DNA from 2 places in the Terrabacter ginsenosidimutans genome. Region 1 is predicted to be linked to the other one. Evidence: predicted binding sites of a transcription regulator. Region 1 holds the regulator's gene; the other holds the start of a gene.
What was found. The regulator LexA, encoded in region 1, represses DNA repair genes until DNA is damaged. The targets are predictions, from matches to a motif close to TCGAACANNTGTTCGA.

Region 1 (7,546 bases):
CTCGGCGATGAGGACGAGGTGGTCGAACCCCTTGACGGTGAGGGCGGCGAGGACCGTCACTCCGAGCGCCGCGGCGAGCGCCACCGCGATCGCGATGTAGGTGCGCTTGTAGACAGCCCCGCCGTCGGCGCCCCGGTGGCGCTCCTCGGCGCGCAGTGCGCTGAAGGCCATGACGGCGATGACCCCGGCCACCATGGTGCCCGCGGCGACGCCGTGGCTGAGCGCGATGAAGCGGTCGCGCAGCGCGAGGAAGAGGGTCAGCTCACCGAGCAGCACCGCGCCGCAGACGACGGAGACGACCACGGAACGCACCGTGGGTCGTTCGGACGGGTCGCGCGTCATCGCGCCCCGCTTGAGCCAGGCGGCCACCAGCGCGGCGACGGCGGCGACGACGACGAGCGACCAGATGTTGTTGCGCACGGCCGCGGCGATCTCGCCCGGGGTCTGGGTGTAGGCGTTCGGCCCGCACCGGGCGTCCGGCACGGTGGGGACCATGGCGACGACGAAGGCCATGAAGCCCGAGAAGTTGAGCAGCACGTCCTCCTCGGGCGAGTGGCCCTTGTAGGCGATGAGGCTGGCCCCGAGCGCGCACAGCGAGCCGACGAAGACCGATCGTGCCGGTGTGTAGTAGTACGCGCTGATCGAGCCGAGCCAGCACGAGTGGCCGGTCTCCCACCACCACTGGTAGCCGACCGAGAGCAGCAGCATGAGGAGCAGGGCGATCATCGCGCCCCGCAGGTAGCGGTACGTGAACACGACGTCCCGGGTGCGGCCTGGTGCCATGGCGGTCTCCTTCGCAGGGCTCACGGTTCAGAGTCTCTCGCCGTCTCGTCGGATACGCCTCCCGGGACACGGCGATGCCGTCGGCGCGGAGGGCGCCGACGGCATACGTCGTCGATGGGGAGCCGAAGGGCTCAGATGCGGCGCAGCACCGCCGTGACCTTGCCGAGGATCGTGGCGTGGTCGCCGTCGATGGGGGAGAAGTCGTCGTTGTGCGGCATGAGCCACACGTGGCCGTCCTTGCGCTTGAACGTCTTGACCGTCGCCTCGTTGTCGAGCATCGCCGCGACCACGTCGCCGTTGTCGGCATGCTGCTGCTGGCGCACGACGACCCAGTCGCCGTCGCAGATCGCGGCGCCGATCATCGAGTCGCCGGTGACCTTGAGCAGGAAGAGGTCGCCCTCGCCGACGAGCTGCTTGGGCAGCGGGAACACGTCCTCGACGACCTCCTCGGCGGTGATGGGTACGCCGGCCGCGATCTGTCCGAGCACGGGAACGTAGGAGGCCTCGGGGCGGGCATCGCCGGAGTCGGTCTCGGTGTCGTACTGGTCGCCCCGCGGGCGCAGCGGCGTCGCGTCGCCCGCGCGGTAGCCGACCTCCTCCGCCTTCGCGTCGGGCGAGACGACCTCGAGCGCGCGCGGACGGTTGGGGTCACGCCGGAGGTAGCCCTTGGCGACGAGCGCGTTGAGCTGGTGGGAGACGCTGGACGGGCTGGCCAGGCCGACCGCGTCGCCGATCTCACGCATGCTCGGCGGGTAGCCACGGCGGTCCACGGAGTTGCGGATGACCTCGAGAACCCGCCGCTGGCGGACGGTCAGACCGTCGCCGGTGTCGCGATCGGGAAGCTCGGTCACGCCCATGGTGTCCCCTTCGTCGGCTCTTCAGACCGCGTCGTGACGCTGGATGTGAGGCCAGTGTCAGTGGTGGCTGGTGAGGTCTGTGGTGTGAGGAAAGACTACGCAGGTCGAACACAGTTGCCAAACACCTGTTCGATGCGTGTCTCGACTTCATCGAACATACGTGCTACAACTCGTACAGACGTTCTATCGAACATGTGTTCGCAAGTTCAGGAGCAAGGGGAGGTCACCATGAGCGCCATCGTCCTCGAGGCCGTTCGCCAGCCGCACACCGAGGAGTCCGAGCGGCCGCTGTCGGCCGGACGGCCCCGTCTCGTTCTCGTGCCGACCGGGCCTGAGGCGGCAGGGGTGGCCCGGGCAGCGCGCGCCACCCAGCCGCCCCTGCGTCTGACCCGGTTCGGTCGGGTGGTCCTGGCCCTGCTCGTCGCGGCAGTCGTCGCCGTCCTCGGTGTCGGGTTGGCCGGCCAGCTGGCCTCGGCCACGGGGGAGCCGCGCACGGTCACGGTGCAGTCCGGGCAGACGCTCTCGGGGGTCGCCGCTCGCGAGCTGCCCGAGCTGACGACGGCCGAGGGCGTCGTCGAGCTCCAGGTCGCCAACAGTCTCAGCACCACCGCGGTCCACGCCGGTCAGCAGCTCGTCATCCCGGCGCGCTGACCCCACAGCTCTCTGCGAGCTCTCGGGGACCTGGTCGATCGCGTAGGCCGTCTCCCGGCTGTCGCACCGACCGTCCCATCCCGATCTGCCGCGTTGGCTCCACCTTCAGCGGCTGGCGGTAGCGGCGCTTCGACCCCGTCGCTCCTGCCCCGGACGCCGTACCCCTGATCCGGGGTGCGGCGTCCTGCTGTCCCCGGCGTCCTTGCAGCGCAGGTGGTCCAGCGGGCGCCGACACAGCACGCAGCCCTCATGCGCCTGGGGCCAGGTCCTGTGGATGACGCCGGTGAGCCGCCCGGTGAGCGGCCTAGCGTGACAGTCCTCGGGAAGGGAGCACACCATGCGCTACGCAGTGGACACGGCAGCACTCCGCGAGGACGTCACGTCCATCACCGAGGTCCTCGCGCGGGTGCGCACGATTGCGATCGCGGACGAGCTGCAGCCGATCGCCGCCGCTCTCCCGGGGAGCCGGAGCGCCGCGGGCCTGCGCCAGGTCTCGGCCGTCTGGGCGGCGCGACTGGCCGCGACCCGGTGGGAGCTGCAGGAGCTGGGCCAGTGCCTGACCGTCGCGGCCGACACCTACGACGCCGTCGAGCAGGCGGCTCGGCAGAGCGTCCGACCGGCGTCGGGAGGCTCTCGATGACGGTCGCCACCACCGCGTCGACGCTGTCCGTGCGCGACATCCGCTCGAGCCGGCCCCAGTCCCTGACCGCCGTCGGCCGGGGACTGGAGGAGCGTCGCCGCCGGGTGCTGGTGCTCGCCGAGCTGGTGCTGTGGCGTCGCTCGGCCGCGCCGCGGTGGTCCGGTGCTGCATCCTCCGCCGCGGCGGACCGCTACGGCGTCGTGGTTGCCGGACTCGGAGGGCTCGCGGCGAGCCTGGCCGCGACGGTAAGCGCGGTCGGACGAGCGGCGATCCGCCTGCAGGCGGCGATCGACCTCGTGGGCCGGGCCGACCGGCGGGCGGCCGACGAGGGGGCATGGGTCGACGACGACGGTCGCCTCTTCCTACCTGTGCGGGCCTCGCTCGGTGACCCGGCCCTGGAGGCGCACCGCGCTCGGCTCGATGAGCTCCTGCGTGCCGAGGTGCAGGCGTGCCTGGCCCGGGCGCGTCAGTCCGCCGCCGAGACGGACGAGGAGCTGCTGCGGGACCTGCTGTCATCGGCGCGCGGAGCGCCGACGTCGGCGGGTACGTCCGGGGCGCCGGCTCTGGCGTCAATGCCGGCCCCGCCGGTTCCCTCGAGTGCGGGTGGCGTCAGCGCGCACGTGTTCGCGTCGGCAGCCTGGTGGCGGTCACTGACCGACGAGGAGCGTCGGACGGTCATCCGGGAACGGCCGGAGTGGGTCGGCTCGCGTGACGGTGTGCCGGCGCAGGCGCGCCACGAGGCCAACCTGGCCCTCCTCGCCCGGGCCGAGGCGGCGGCGCGGGAGCGGTTCAGCGCAGCACAGCGATCGACCGGCATCGGCTACGCCACGGCGCGCAGACGGGCCGACGAGCACGTCGCCGCGCTCGAGGCCGTTCGAGACGTGCTCGGGCGTCGCGACGGCGGCGAGCGACGGCTGCTGCTCATCGACACCAGCGGGCTCGACGTCAAGGCCGTCGTCGCGGTCGGGGACGTCGACCGCGCAGAACACGTCGTGACGTTCGTCGGGGGCCTGTCCACGATGGTCGGCACAGACCTGCGTCGCTACGACGACACCTTCGTGCGCATGCGGTCCGAGTCCCGGGCTCTCGCAGCCGGGCAGGACGTCGCGATCGTCACGTGGATGGGCTACGACGCACCCCAGGTCCGAGAGATCGTGACCTCCATCGACCGAAACGTCGTCAACGCCAAGCTCGCCCGCGACAACGCGGCCGCACTGGCCGACTTCGCCACCGGTGTCGAGGCCGCACGGGACCGTCCGGCGCACCAGACGGTGTGGGCCCACTCCTACGGAGCCGTGCTCGCCGGCTTCGCCTCGTTGCGCACGAGCGCTGTCGATGACGTGGCGGTCTTCGGCGCCCCGGGCCTGCCGTTCTCCGACGTGTCGCGCACCTCGCTCAAGCCGGGCTCCCTCAACGTGCTGGGAGCCGTGGGTGACGACGTCTTCGACTACGGGTGGGCCGTGCACGGCACGCCTTCGGCTCAGGTCGCGGGTGCCACCCGGCTGTCGACCTTCGCGCTGAAGCAGACCGGTTCGGGCTGCAACCACTGGTTGCACTCCCGGTCGGAGTTCGTCGACGCCGGCCGCACGTCGTCCGGCCACTCCGACTACCTGCGACAGGGCACGGACAGTGCGCGCAACCTCACCGCCATCGCAGCGGGACGACCCGACCTCCGGGTCGTCCAAGGAACCGACGAGCGGGCCTGCACGACGATCGGCCCGAGTGTCGGTGTCGACCCCATGAACCTGCCGAGGCTCATCCCCTGAGCGCCGAGGTCTCTGCGGGGAGCTCGAACCACACGATGGTCCCCGGGCCCTCGGCCGAGCTGACCCCGATGGCGCCGCCGTGCGCCTCGACGATCCGCCTGGCGGTGGCCAGGCCGATCCCGCTTCCCTCGACCGAGGTCTCGACCCGGCTGAACAAGCCGAACACGCGGTCGCGGTCCGCCGCCGAGATCCCGATCCCGTTGTCCTGCACCGCGCACCGCCAGCGCTCACCCCTGCGCTCGGCGGACACCTCGATGACGGGCGCGACGCCGGGGCGCGCGTACTTCACCGCATTGGAGACGAGGTTGAGCAACACCGAGTAGAGCTGCTGCTCGTCGGCCGGCAGCGTCGGCAGCTCGCCTGCCACGACGCTGGCGGACCGCGCCTCGAGCGTCGGGGCGAGGTCCTCCAGCACCGAGGCGAGCACGACGCGGAGATCCGTGTCCGTCCGGTGCAGCTCGGCGCCGACCTTGGCGTGGGACAGGATCTGCTCGATCATCCCGGCCATGCGGGTCGCCGAGCGGTGGGCCGTCGCGACGAGACGTTCCGACCACTCGTCACCAGCCACAGCGGGTCGCTGGCCGAGCATCTCGGTGCTGGCCATGATCGCGGTGAGCGGCGTGCGCAGGTCGTGGCTGACCTGACCGGCGAAGACCGACAGGGCCTCGTTGGACCGGTGCAGCTCGTCCCTGGCCTGTGTCAGGGCGGCCAGCGAGTCCTCGAGCTCACGGGTCCGCAGTCGCAGCTCGAGCACGTCGACGACGCGCTCGGCGATCGCGACCAAGGCGTCCTCCTGGGCCTCGACGAGCTCCCGGGGTGCCGAGTCGAAGACGCAGAGGCGGCCGATGATGACGCCGTCCGGCGTGGTCAGGGGTGCTGAGGCGTAGAAGCGGACGGTGCCGAGGACCCCCGTCACGAAGGGGTTGCCGTGGAAGCGTGCGTCGAGGCTGGCGTCCGGCACGACGACCCGGTCGGTGTGGTCGAGCACAGCGGCGCACATCGAGTCCTCGCGGGCGCAGATCGAGGGTGCGAAGCCGGTCGTGGCGATCTGCTGCTGCTGTGTCGAGGTGATGATGTTGATGGCGGCGCGCGGGACGGCGCACACCTGGGCAGCGATGTCGACGAGGGCCTGGAGCTCGCGCTGTGGCGCCCGGCCGAGCACGTCGTAGCCGGCCACCGCGTCCTCACGTCGCCGGGTCGGGTCGAGGACCTCCTGCACTGATGTCCGAGTCGTCACAGTCGGCAGCCTCGGTCATGGACGAGCCATGGGCAAGCACCCCACCCGCCACGTCGTCCGGGGTCGGCGCCGAAAGTCATACAAGAGGTCTTGTGGAAGTCGACCGAGCCGCACGAGGCTGTCCGACATGTCTCGACGCACCGCCTCCGAGCGGCACCTCCACACGAGTCCGGTCTCGGGCGAGCTGCTCGGCACCGAGACCGGCAGCGCCCTGTTGGACGTGCTGACCGCCTTCCACCATCCGACGCGCCGGTGGCTCTGCGAGCTGCTCTCCGTCGAGGGCCCGGCCCCCGTGGGCCGGCTGGCGAGCCGGACCGGTCTCGCGGTCGGGTCCGTGAGCCATCACCTCGGGACGCTGCACCGCTACGGTTTCGTCGAGCCGGCGCCGGACCTGGCTCGAGACACCCGTGAGAGGTGGTGGCGCAGTCGCCCGCGGCAGGTCTCGTGGGATGCCACCGACTACGGCGAGGGGACCGTGGCGCGCCGGATCGCCTCGAGCGCCGAGGCCGAGAACTTCCGACACCACGTGCGCGCCGTGCAGCGATGGCTCACCGAGGGGGAGGCATCGCCCCCGGAGGTGCGGAGGGCGGCCGTGGCGACCGACTCGCTCGTCGGAGCCACCGTCGACCAGATGGGCGAGCTCAGCCGCCGGCTCACCGATCTCGTCGTCGAATGGAGCGAGGAGTGTCGCGCCGACGCCCTGGCGCGCCCGGACGTGCCGCGGCTGCCCGTCCGGGTCTCGGCTCGCGTCTTTCCGAGTCCGCCGGTGCGACCGTGAGCCCCGCCGCTGATGTCCCGACCGACGTCCCGCCGACGGACACCGCTCCAACCACTCCCGCCGCTCCCGCCGAACCGACGCTGCTCGGCGCGGCACCCCCGCCCCTGCCTCGTGACCGGATGGTGCAGGCGTGGGTGGCGTCGATGGCGCTGTCGTGGTTCGGCGACGCCGTGTGGACGGTGGCACTCGCGTGGACGGCGGTGCACACGCTCCCGCCGGCCACGGCGGGTCTGGTCCTCGGTGCCGAGACCCTTCCGCAAGCCGTCTTCGTGCTGGTCGGCGGGGTCATCGCCGACCGGTGGGACACGAGACGGGTCCTCGTCACCGGCCGCCTCGTCCAGGCGATCGTCCTGCTCGGCGGCGCCCTCGCCTGGTCGACAGGCGTACGAGGGGCACCGCTCCTCGTGGCGATGGGCATCCTGCTCGGTACGGCGACGGGCCTCACGCTCCCGGCCGGGGCCACGCTCTCGCGCCAGCTCGTGCGCTCCGCCGACCTCGCGACCGTGAGTGGCTGGAACCAGATCGGCAACCGTCTGGCACGCCTGCTCGGCGCCCCCGTGGGTGGTGTGGCTGTCGCCGTCGTCGGCCCCGCCGGGGCCATGCTGGCGAATGCCGTCACGTTCGTCGCAGTCGCGGCCGTCCTCGCGGTCGTCGTGCGTCCGCGCTACCGCATGCCGCGGACTCCACACGCATCGTGGGCGGCCAGCCTGCGGGACGGGGCGGCATACCTTCGTCGAGACGCCTCGGCCCGTCTGCTGGTGCTGGGGCTCGCCGCCCTCAACGTCTTCGTCTCGCCCGTCATCGCGCTCGGGGTCGCCCTGCGTGTCAGCGGCT
Region 2 (7,546 bases), on a different contig from region 1:
CCGGCGGAGTGGCAGAGGTCCCAGCAGGCGAGCGCCCCGACGGCGTGGGCGGCTTCCGTGATCGCCCGAAGGTCCCACAGCTCGCCCGTGCGGTAGTCGACGCTCGAGTACGAGGCGAGGGCGAGGGCCTCTCCCGCCTCGGCGATGGCGGTCACGGCGTCGCGCGGGTGCACCCGGCGCACCTCGAGGCCGGCCAGGGCGGCCGCGGACTCCGTCATGTAGAGGTCGGTCGGGAACGAGTCCGGGTCGGTGAGCACGACGGTGCGGCCGGGACGCAGCCGACCGGCGCCGATGACCGCCTTGAAGAGGTTCACCGACGTCGAGTCCGTGACCACGACCTGGCCCGGCGCGGCGCCGACGAGACGCCCGACGCGGTCGCCGACCCGGGTCTGCGCGCCCCACCAGTCGGCCTCGTTCCACGACCGGATCAGCCGCTCGCCCCACTGGCGGTGCATGACGTCGTCGACGACGGCGGGGACGGCCGTCGGCAGCGCGCCCAACGAGTTGCCGTCGAGGTAGATGACGTCGTCGGGCAGGGTGAAGAGGTCTCGCGTGCCCCGCAGCGGTGAGGCGGCGTCGGCCTCCGCGGCGCGGGCGATCAGGTCTTCGTGGGTCTGCACCGTCGTCATGGGCGCAACGTATCCGTTGAGCCGGTGCCGTCGTCAGGGCGGGCAGCTCTCGTGTCTCGTATGCCAGACGGTTCCCGGCCACGGACCCGTGACCGTCGCCCGGTCACCGGCGCCCTAGGCTGGCTCGGTGAGCACCACCAGCATCCTGTCCCTCCCGCGGATCGGCGTCCTCGCGGTCCAGGGCGACGTCCGCGAGCACCTCGCGGCCCTCGACGCGCTCGGCGCGGACGCGGTCACGGTCCGTCGCCCGGCGGAGGTCGAGTCGATCGACGGACTCGTGATCCCCGGCGGGGAGTCGACCGTCATGGACAAGCTCGTCCGCGCCTTCGACCTGCGCGAGCCATTGCTGCGCCGCATCGCGGAGGGCATGCCGGCCTACGGCTCGTGCGCCGGGATGATCATGCTCGCCGACCGCATCGCCGACGGGCGGCCCGACCAGCAGACGCTCGGCGGCCTCGACATCACCGTGCGGCGCAACGCCTTCGGCCGCCAGGTCGACTCCTTCGAGCAGGACCTCGACTACGCCTGGCGCGACGCCGGGGCGACCGGCACCGTGCACGCCGTCTTCATCCGGGCGCCGTGGGTCGAGCAGGTCGGCCCCGAGGTCGAGGTGCTCGCCCGCGTGAGCGAGGGCGCGGCCGCCGGTAGGATCGTCGCGGTCCGGCAGGGCAACCTCATGGCCACGTCCTTCCACCCCGAGGTGGGGGCCGACCGCCGGATCCACGCCGAGTTCGTCTCGATCGTCAGAGAGCACCGACTCCAGCAGTCGGGCGCACGCCAGTCACCGGAACGCGAGGACACTGCATGAGCGGCCACTCCAAATGGGCCACCACGAAGCACCAGAAGGCGGCCAAGGACGCCAAGCGCGGCAAGCTCTTCGCCAAGCTCATCAAGAACATCGAGGTCGCGGCGCGCCAGGGCGGGGCTGACCCCGCGGGCAACCCGACCCTCTACGACGCCATCCAGAAGGCCAAGAAGACGTCGGTCCCCAACGACAACATCGACCGCGCGGTCAAGCGTGCCTCGGGCGCCGAGGCGGGCGCGGCCGACTGGCAGACCATCATGTACGAGGGCTACGCCCCCAACGGCGTCGCGGTGCTCATCGAGTGCCTCACCGACAACCGCAACCGCGCCGCTGCCGAGGTGCGCACCGCGCTGACCCGCAACGGTGGCCAGCTCGCCGACCCGGGCTCGGTGTCCTACGTCTTCAACCGCAAGGGCGTCGTCACCGTCCTCAAGGATGCCGGCAGCGAGGACGACATCCTCGAGGTCGTGCTCGAGGCGGGTGCCGAGGAGGTCAACGACAACGGCGACACCTGGGAGATCATCTCCGAGGCCACCGACTTCGTCGCGGTCCGCAAGGCGATCCAGGACGCCGGCATCGACTACGAGTCGGCCGAGGCGTCGTTCGTCCCGAACCTGCAGGTCCCGCTCGACCTGGACGGGGCCAAGAAGATGATCCGGGTCATCGAGGCGCTCGAGGACAGCGACGACGTGCAGAACGTCTTCGCCAACGGCGACATCCCCGACGACGTGCTGGCGCAGCTCGACGAGGACGAGGACTGAGCCGGCCGTCAGGCCGCAGCACGGGAGGCACGCCGGGACCGGCGTGCCTCCCGTGCTTTCGGGGGCGGGCGGTTAGCGTTGTCCCGAACACCTGTTCGGATCGACCTGGCGTTCCCACTCGTCCCGTCCGTCCCGCCCACAGACCTGGAGGTATGCCGTGCGCGTCCTCGCGGTCGACCCCGGCCTCACGCGGTGCGGAGTCGGCGTCGTCGACGGAGTGCCGGGCCGCAAGCTCGCCCTCGTCGAGGTGGGAGTCATCCGGACGCCGTCCACCGACCCCACGCCCCGACGTCTCGTCGCGGTCGAGGACGAGATGCGGCAGTGGTTCGCGCGACACCGACCCGAGGCTGTCGCCATCGAGCGGGTCTTCGCCGACACCAACGTCTCCACCGTGATGGGCACGGCCCAGGTGACCGGCATCGTCATGATCATCGCGGAGCGGCTGGGCCTTCCGGTCACGTTGCACACGCCCACGGAGGTCAAGGCTGCCGTCAGCGGCAGCGGACGGGCCGACAAGGCACAGGTGACCACGATGGTGACCCGCCTGCTCGGTCTGGACACACCTCCGAAGCCGGCCGACGCGGCCGACGCCCTTGCCCTCGCGATCTGCCACGTCTGGCGCGGCGGCACCCAGAACCGGCTCGAGGAGGCACGGCTCGAGGTGCTGGCGCGCACGGTCAACCGGGGGAGCGGGATACCCCGCCGGGTCCCGCCGGGATCGGTGCCCCCCGTGCAGCGGCTGCGGGCCGCGTCCACCCAGACCTCCAGGGCCGCCCGGCCCGCCTCACCCGATCGCACCCCACCACCGCACTCTGGAGCCCAGCCCCGATGATCGCCTCGCTCTCCGGCACCGTCCTCAAGGTCGGCCTCGACTCCGTCGTGGTCGGAGTCGGGGGAGTCGGCATGCTCGTCCACACGACACCCGCGACGGCCACGTCCGTGCGACTGGGGCAGCCCACCGAGCTCGCCACGAGCCTCGTCGTGCGCGAGGACTCGCTGACGCTCTACGGCTTCGCGACCGACGACGAGAAGCACGTCTTCGAGACGGTCCAGACCGTCTCGGGTGTTGGGCCCCGGCTCGCCCTCGCCGTGCTCGCCGTGCACTCACCCGACGCCGTGCGAGTGGCGCTCGGCACCGGCGACCTCGTCGCGCTGACGAAGGTCCCCGGCATCGGCAAGAAGGGCGCCGAGCGCATGGTCCTCGAGCTCAAGGACAAGCTGGGTGCCCTGCCAGGCTCGGCCGGCCGGGTCGATCCCGTCCACCTCGACTCCGGTGAGGCGTGGCGCGAGCAGGTCCGCGAGGCCCTCGTCGGTCTCGGGTGGACGGCGCGACAGGCCGACGACGCGCTCGACAAGGTGGCGCCGCTCGCGGCCGATGGGGCCGGTGTCTCAGCGCTGCTGCGCGCGGCCCTGCAGGAGCTGGGCCGATGAGTGCCGACCGCTCGGACGGCTCCTGGGAGCTCGACACCGGCACCGTCCCCGACGTCTGGGACGACGGGTCCTTCGACGCGACGGCCCGCATCGTCGACGTCGTCGGCGACACCGAGGAGCGGCAGGTCGAGGCAGCCCTGCGGCCCAAGCGGCTCGACGAGTTCCCGGGGCAGACACGGGTGCGCGACCAGCTCGGGCTCGTCCTCAAGGCCGCCAAGCGGCGTGGCACCCCGCCGGACCACGTCCTGCTGTCAGGTCCTCCCGGCCTCGGCAAGACGACCCTCGCGATGATCGTGGCCAGCGAGCTCGAGCAGCCCATCCGCATCACCTCAGGACCCGCGATCCAGCACGCCGGCGACCTCGCGTCGGTGCTCTCCTCGCTCGCGGAGGGCGAGGTGCTCTTCCTCGACGAGATCCACCGGATGTCCCGGTCCGCCGAGGAGATGCTCTACCTGGCGATGGAGGACTTCCGCGTCGATGTCATCATCGGCAAGGGCCCCGGCGCCACAGCGATCCCGCTCGAGCTGCCACCCTTCACCGTCGTCGGTGCGACCACCCGCGCAGGCCTGCTGCCTGCCCCGCTGCGCGACCGGTTCGGCTTCACCGGTCACCTCGACTACTACGCGGCCGCGGACCTCGTCACGATCCTGCACCGGTCGGCCCGCCTGCTGGGTCTCGACGCCGACGAGGACGGCATCCGCGAGATCGCACTGCGCTCCCGAGGCACTCCACGCATCGCCAACCGACTGCTGCGCCGGGTGCGCGACTGGGCCCAGGTCCACGGCGAGGACCGGGTGACCCACGCCGCCGCCCGTCAGGCCCTCGAGCTGTTCGACGTCGACGAACGCGGCCTCGACCGTCTCGACCGAGCCGTCCTGGAGGCGCTCTGCCGCCGTTTCAACGGCGGGCCTGTGGGCCTCTCGACGCTGGCCGTCGCCGTGGGCGAGGAGCCCGACACCGTGGAGACGGTCGCCGAGCCCTACCTCGTGCGCGAGGGCTTCATGGTGCGCACGCCGCGTGGGCGCGCCGCATCGAGCCTGGCGTGGGACCACCTCGGCCTCACCCCACCACGTGACGCCCAGGCTCTGTGGACGGCCACGCTGCCCATCGACGAGGCCGGTGGCGCCCGTTTCGACGCCTGAGGACACCTGCCCCGGAGACGCTCGAGTGCGACCAAAACGTGACCCGCGTCCGCGTCACGACGCCCCGATCCGGTCTGACAAACTGCACCGGCGCACGTAGACTCCTGCGGGCACCACCGCCGCTGCCGCGGCACCATCCGGTGCCCCCGGTCGTTGACGCGACATCCGACCCGATCACCGGGTCGTGGCACGTGTGCACACCGACCGGACGAAGACACGAAGGACTGAGCTGACATGAACACCAACGGGGGCTTCTCGTTGCTGATTTTCGCCCTGCCACTGCTGCTGCTGGGCTGGCTGTTCTTCACCCAGAACAAGCGGATGAAGCAGATGCGGGACTTCAGCTCTTCGCTCAACGTCGGCGACCGGATCGTCACGTCGTCCGGCATCTACGGCACGGTCAAGCACCTCGACGAGGCCAGCGCCTGGCTCGAGATCGCCGAGGGCACCACGATCCGGGTCGACCGGCGCGCCATCGCGATGAAGCAGACCGACACGGCTTCCGAGGGCGTCAGCGGCACCACCGCCAGCACGCCGGCAACGGACGCCGCGCCCGATGACGCACCGGGCAGCACGCCCGACTCCCAGCAGAACGGTCAGTGAGGGTTTCGTGGCACGCAGCTCCACCAAGAAGTCGGCGAGACGCAGCCTCCTGGCGCTCATCGTCGTCATCCTCGGCCTCGGCGCCCTGGCAGTCGGCCTGACGAAGTGGGGCGACGGGTCGATGACCCCCCGCCTCGGACTCGACCTCGAGGGCGGCACGGAGCTCGTGCTCCAGCCGCAGCTCACCGGCACCGAGACGATCAGCGAGGGCCAGGTCAACCGGGCGGTCGACATCATCCGCCAGCGCATCGACGCCAACGGTGTGTCCGAGGCCGAGATCACCACGCAGGGTGGCCGCAGCATCGTCGTCTCCATCCCCGGGCAGCCCACCAAGGAACAGCTCGACGCGCTGAAGAAGCCGTCACAGCTGCGCTTCCGCGCCGTCTACGTCCAGGCGCTCGACGCCAACGCGTCGCAGGCGAACCCGAACGGGACACCGACGGGCACGCCGACCGGAACCTCGACGGGCACGACGAAGAAGCCGTCCGGCACTGCCACGGCGACCCCGTCGACGTCGGCGACCGCGCAGAACGGCGTCGTCCCCGACGCACTCCGAGCAGCCACCACGCCGGCCACGCCGACGGGCACCGCGACGGGCAAGGCCACGACTCCTGCCGGCAAGGCCACGACCCCGGCCCCTGCAGCCACGCAGACGGCTCCCGCACCCACGCCGGCCCAGACCGAGGCCGCCGTCAAGGCGCAGGCCAGCACGGGCCTCGTGGGCCTCGGCTGGGACAAGGCGAAGGCCGACGCGGCCGCCGCCAAGGTGGCCAAGGCGTACACCGCCCTCGACTGCTCCGCCCCGGGCGCGATCGACAGGGTGCAGGACGACCCGACCCAGCCCATCGCCACCTGTGGCGAGGACCGGGTCACCAAGTACGTCCTCGGCCCGAGCGAGATCGACGGCAGCGAGATCGCCGACGCCACGAGCGGCTACCAGCCCGGCCCCAACGGCCAGCCCACCTCGATCGTCGAGGTCGCCCTGTCCTTCAAGGACGCCGGCAAGGCCAAGTTCGCGGCCGTGACCAAGCGCCTCTACGGCCTGCAGTCCCAGCCGCCGCTCGACCAGTTCGCGGTCGTGCTCGACAAGGCGGTCATCACGGCGCCGCAGGCCCGCGCCGTCATCACCGACGGGCGCGCCTCGATCACCGGCTCGTTCACCATCGACTCCGCCAAGCAGCTCGCCGAGCAGCTGAAGTTCGGTGCGCTCCCGATCTCGTTCGCGCTGCAGACGCAGGACAACATCACGCCGCAGCTCGGCGAGGAGCAGCTGCGCATCGGCCTGCTCGCCGGCTTCATCGGCCTGCTGCTCGTCGTCGTCTACTCGCTCTTCCAGTACCGCGCGCTCGGCCTCGTCACGGTCGCCTCGCTCGTCGTCGCCTCCGTCATCACCTACCTCGCGGTCACGGTGCTCGGGACGACGCACGGGTTCCGCCTGACCATGGCGGGTGTCACGGGTCTCATCGTGGCCATCGGTGTCACCGCCGACAGCTTCATCGTCTACTTCGAACGCATCCGCGACGAGGTCCGGGACGGGCGACCGCTCGTGGCGGCGGTCGAGACCGGCTGGAAGAGAGCGCGGCGCACGATCATCGCGGCCGATGCCGTCAACTTCATCGCGGCCGTCGTGCTCTACCTGCTGGCCTCGAGCAACGTCCGCGGCTTCGCCTTCACGCTGGGGCTCACGACGCTCATCGACCTGCTCGTCGTCATGCTCTTCACGCACCCCGTGGTGCAGCTGCTGGCCCGTACCGAGTTCTTCGGCAACGGCCACAAGTGGTCCGGTCTCGACCCGCAGCGCCTCGGCGCCAAGGAGTCGGTCCGCTACCGCGGGCGCGGCCAGTTCGGGGCACCCGGCGCCCAGCGCCCGCCCGCCACCGTGGGTTCGGCCCGCGTCGCCGATGGGAAGGCCCAGGCATGATCAACTTCTCCCAGGTCGGCAACGACCTCTACACCGGCAAGCGCTCGATCGACTTCATCAAGCGCCAGAAGACGTGGTACGCCGTGTCCGGCGTGCTCATCGCCCTGGCCCTGATCGGCATCTTCGTCAAGGGACTCAACTTCGGCATCGAGTTCAGCGGTGGCTCCGAGTTCCGCGTCCAGGGCGTCTCGAACAGCCAGGGCTACGAGGAGAAGGCCCAGGCTGCCATCTCCAAGGCCGGCATCCAGGGCAAC

Region 2: the regulator LexA is predicted to act here: its motif matches at 2,279-2,294, upstream of ruvC (crossover junction endodeoxyribonuclease RuvC).

The regions. Positions count from the first base shown of each region.
Region 1 is NZ_BAABDC010000007.1:73,384-80,929, reverse strand. It holds gene ABD831_RS17995 (hypothetical protein) at 1-807, opposite strand, end outside; gene lexA (transcriptional repressor LexA) at 915-1,640, opposite strand; gene ABD831_RS17985 (LysM peptidoglycan-binding domain-containing protein) at 1,869-2,291, shown strand; gene ABD831_RS17980 (hypothetical protein) at 2,629-2,931, shown strand; gene ABD831_RS17975 (alpha/beta hydrolase) at 2,928-4,697, shown strand; gene ABD831_RS17970 (sensor histidine kinase) at 4,687-5,934, opposite strand; gene ABD831_RS17965 (ArsR/SmtB family transcription factor) at 6,062-6,712, shown strand; gene ABD831_RS17960 (MFS transporter) at 6,709-7,546, shown strand, end outside.
Region 2 is NZ_BAABDC010000004.1:433,868-441,413, reverse strand. It holds gene kynU (kynureninase) at 1-629, opposite strand, end outside; gene pdxT (pyridoxal 5'-phosphate synthase glutaminase subunit PdxT) at 775-1,437, shown strand; gene ABD831_RS14815 (YebC/PmpR family DNA-binding transcriptional regulator) at 1,434-2,195, shown strand; gene ruvC (crossover junction endodeoxyribonuclease RuvC) at 2,353-3,027, shown strand; gene ruvA (Holliday junction branch migration protein RuvA) at 3,024-3,626, shown strand; gene ruvB (Holliday junction branch migration DNA helicase RuvB) at 3,623-4,768, shown strand; gene yajC (preprotein translocase subunit YajC) at 5,003-5,371, shown strand; gene secD (protein translocase subunit SecD) at 5,379-7,292, shown strand; gene secF (protein translocase subunit SecF) at 7,289-7,546, shown strand, end outside.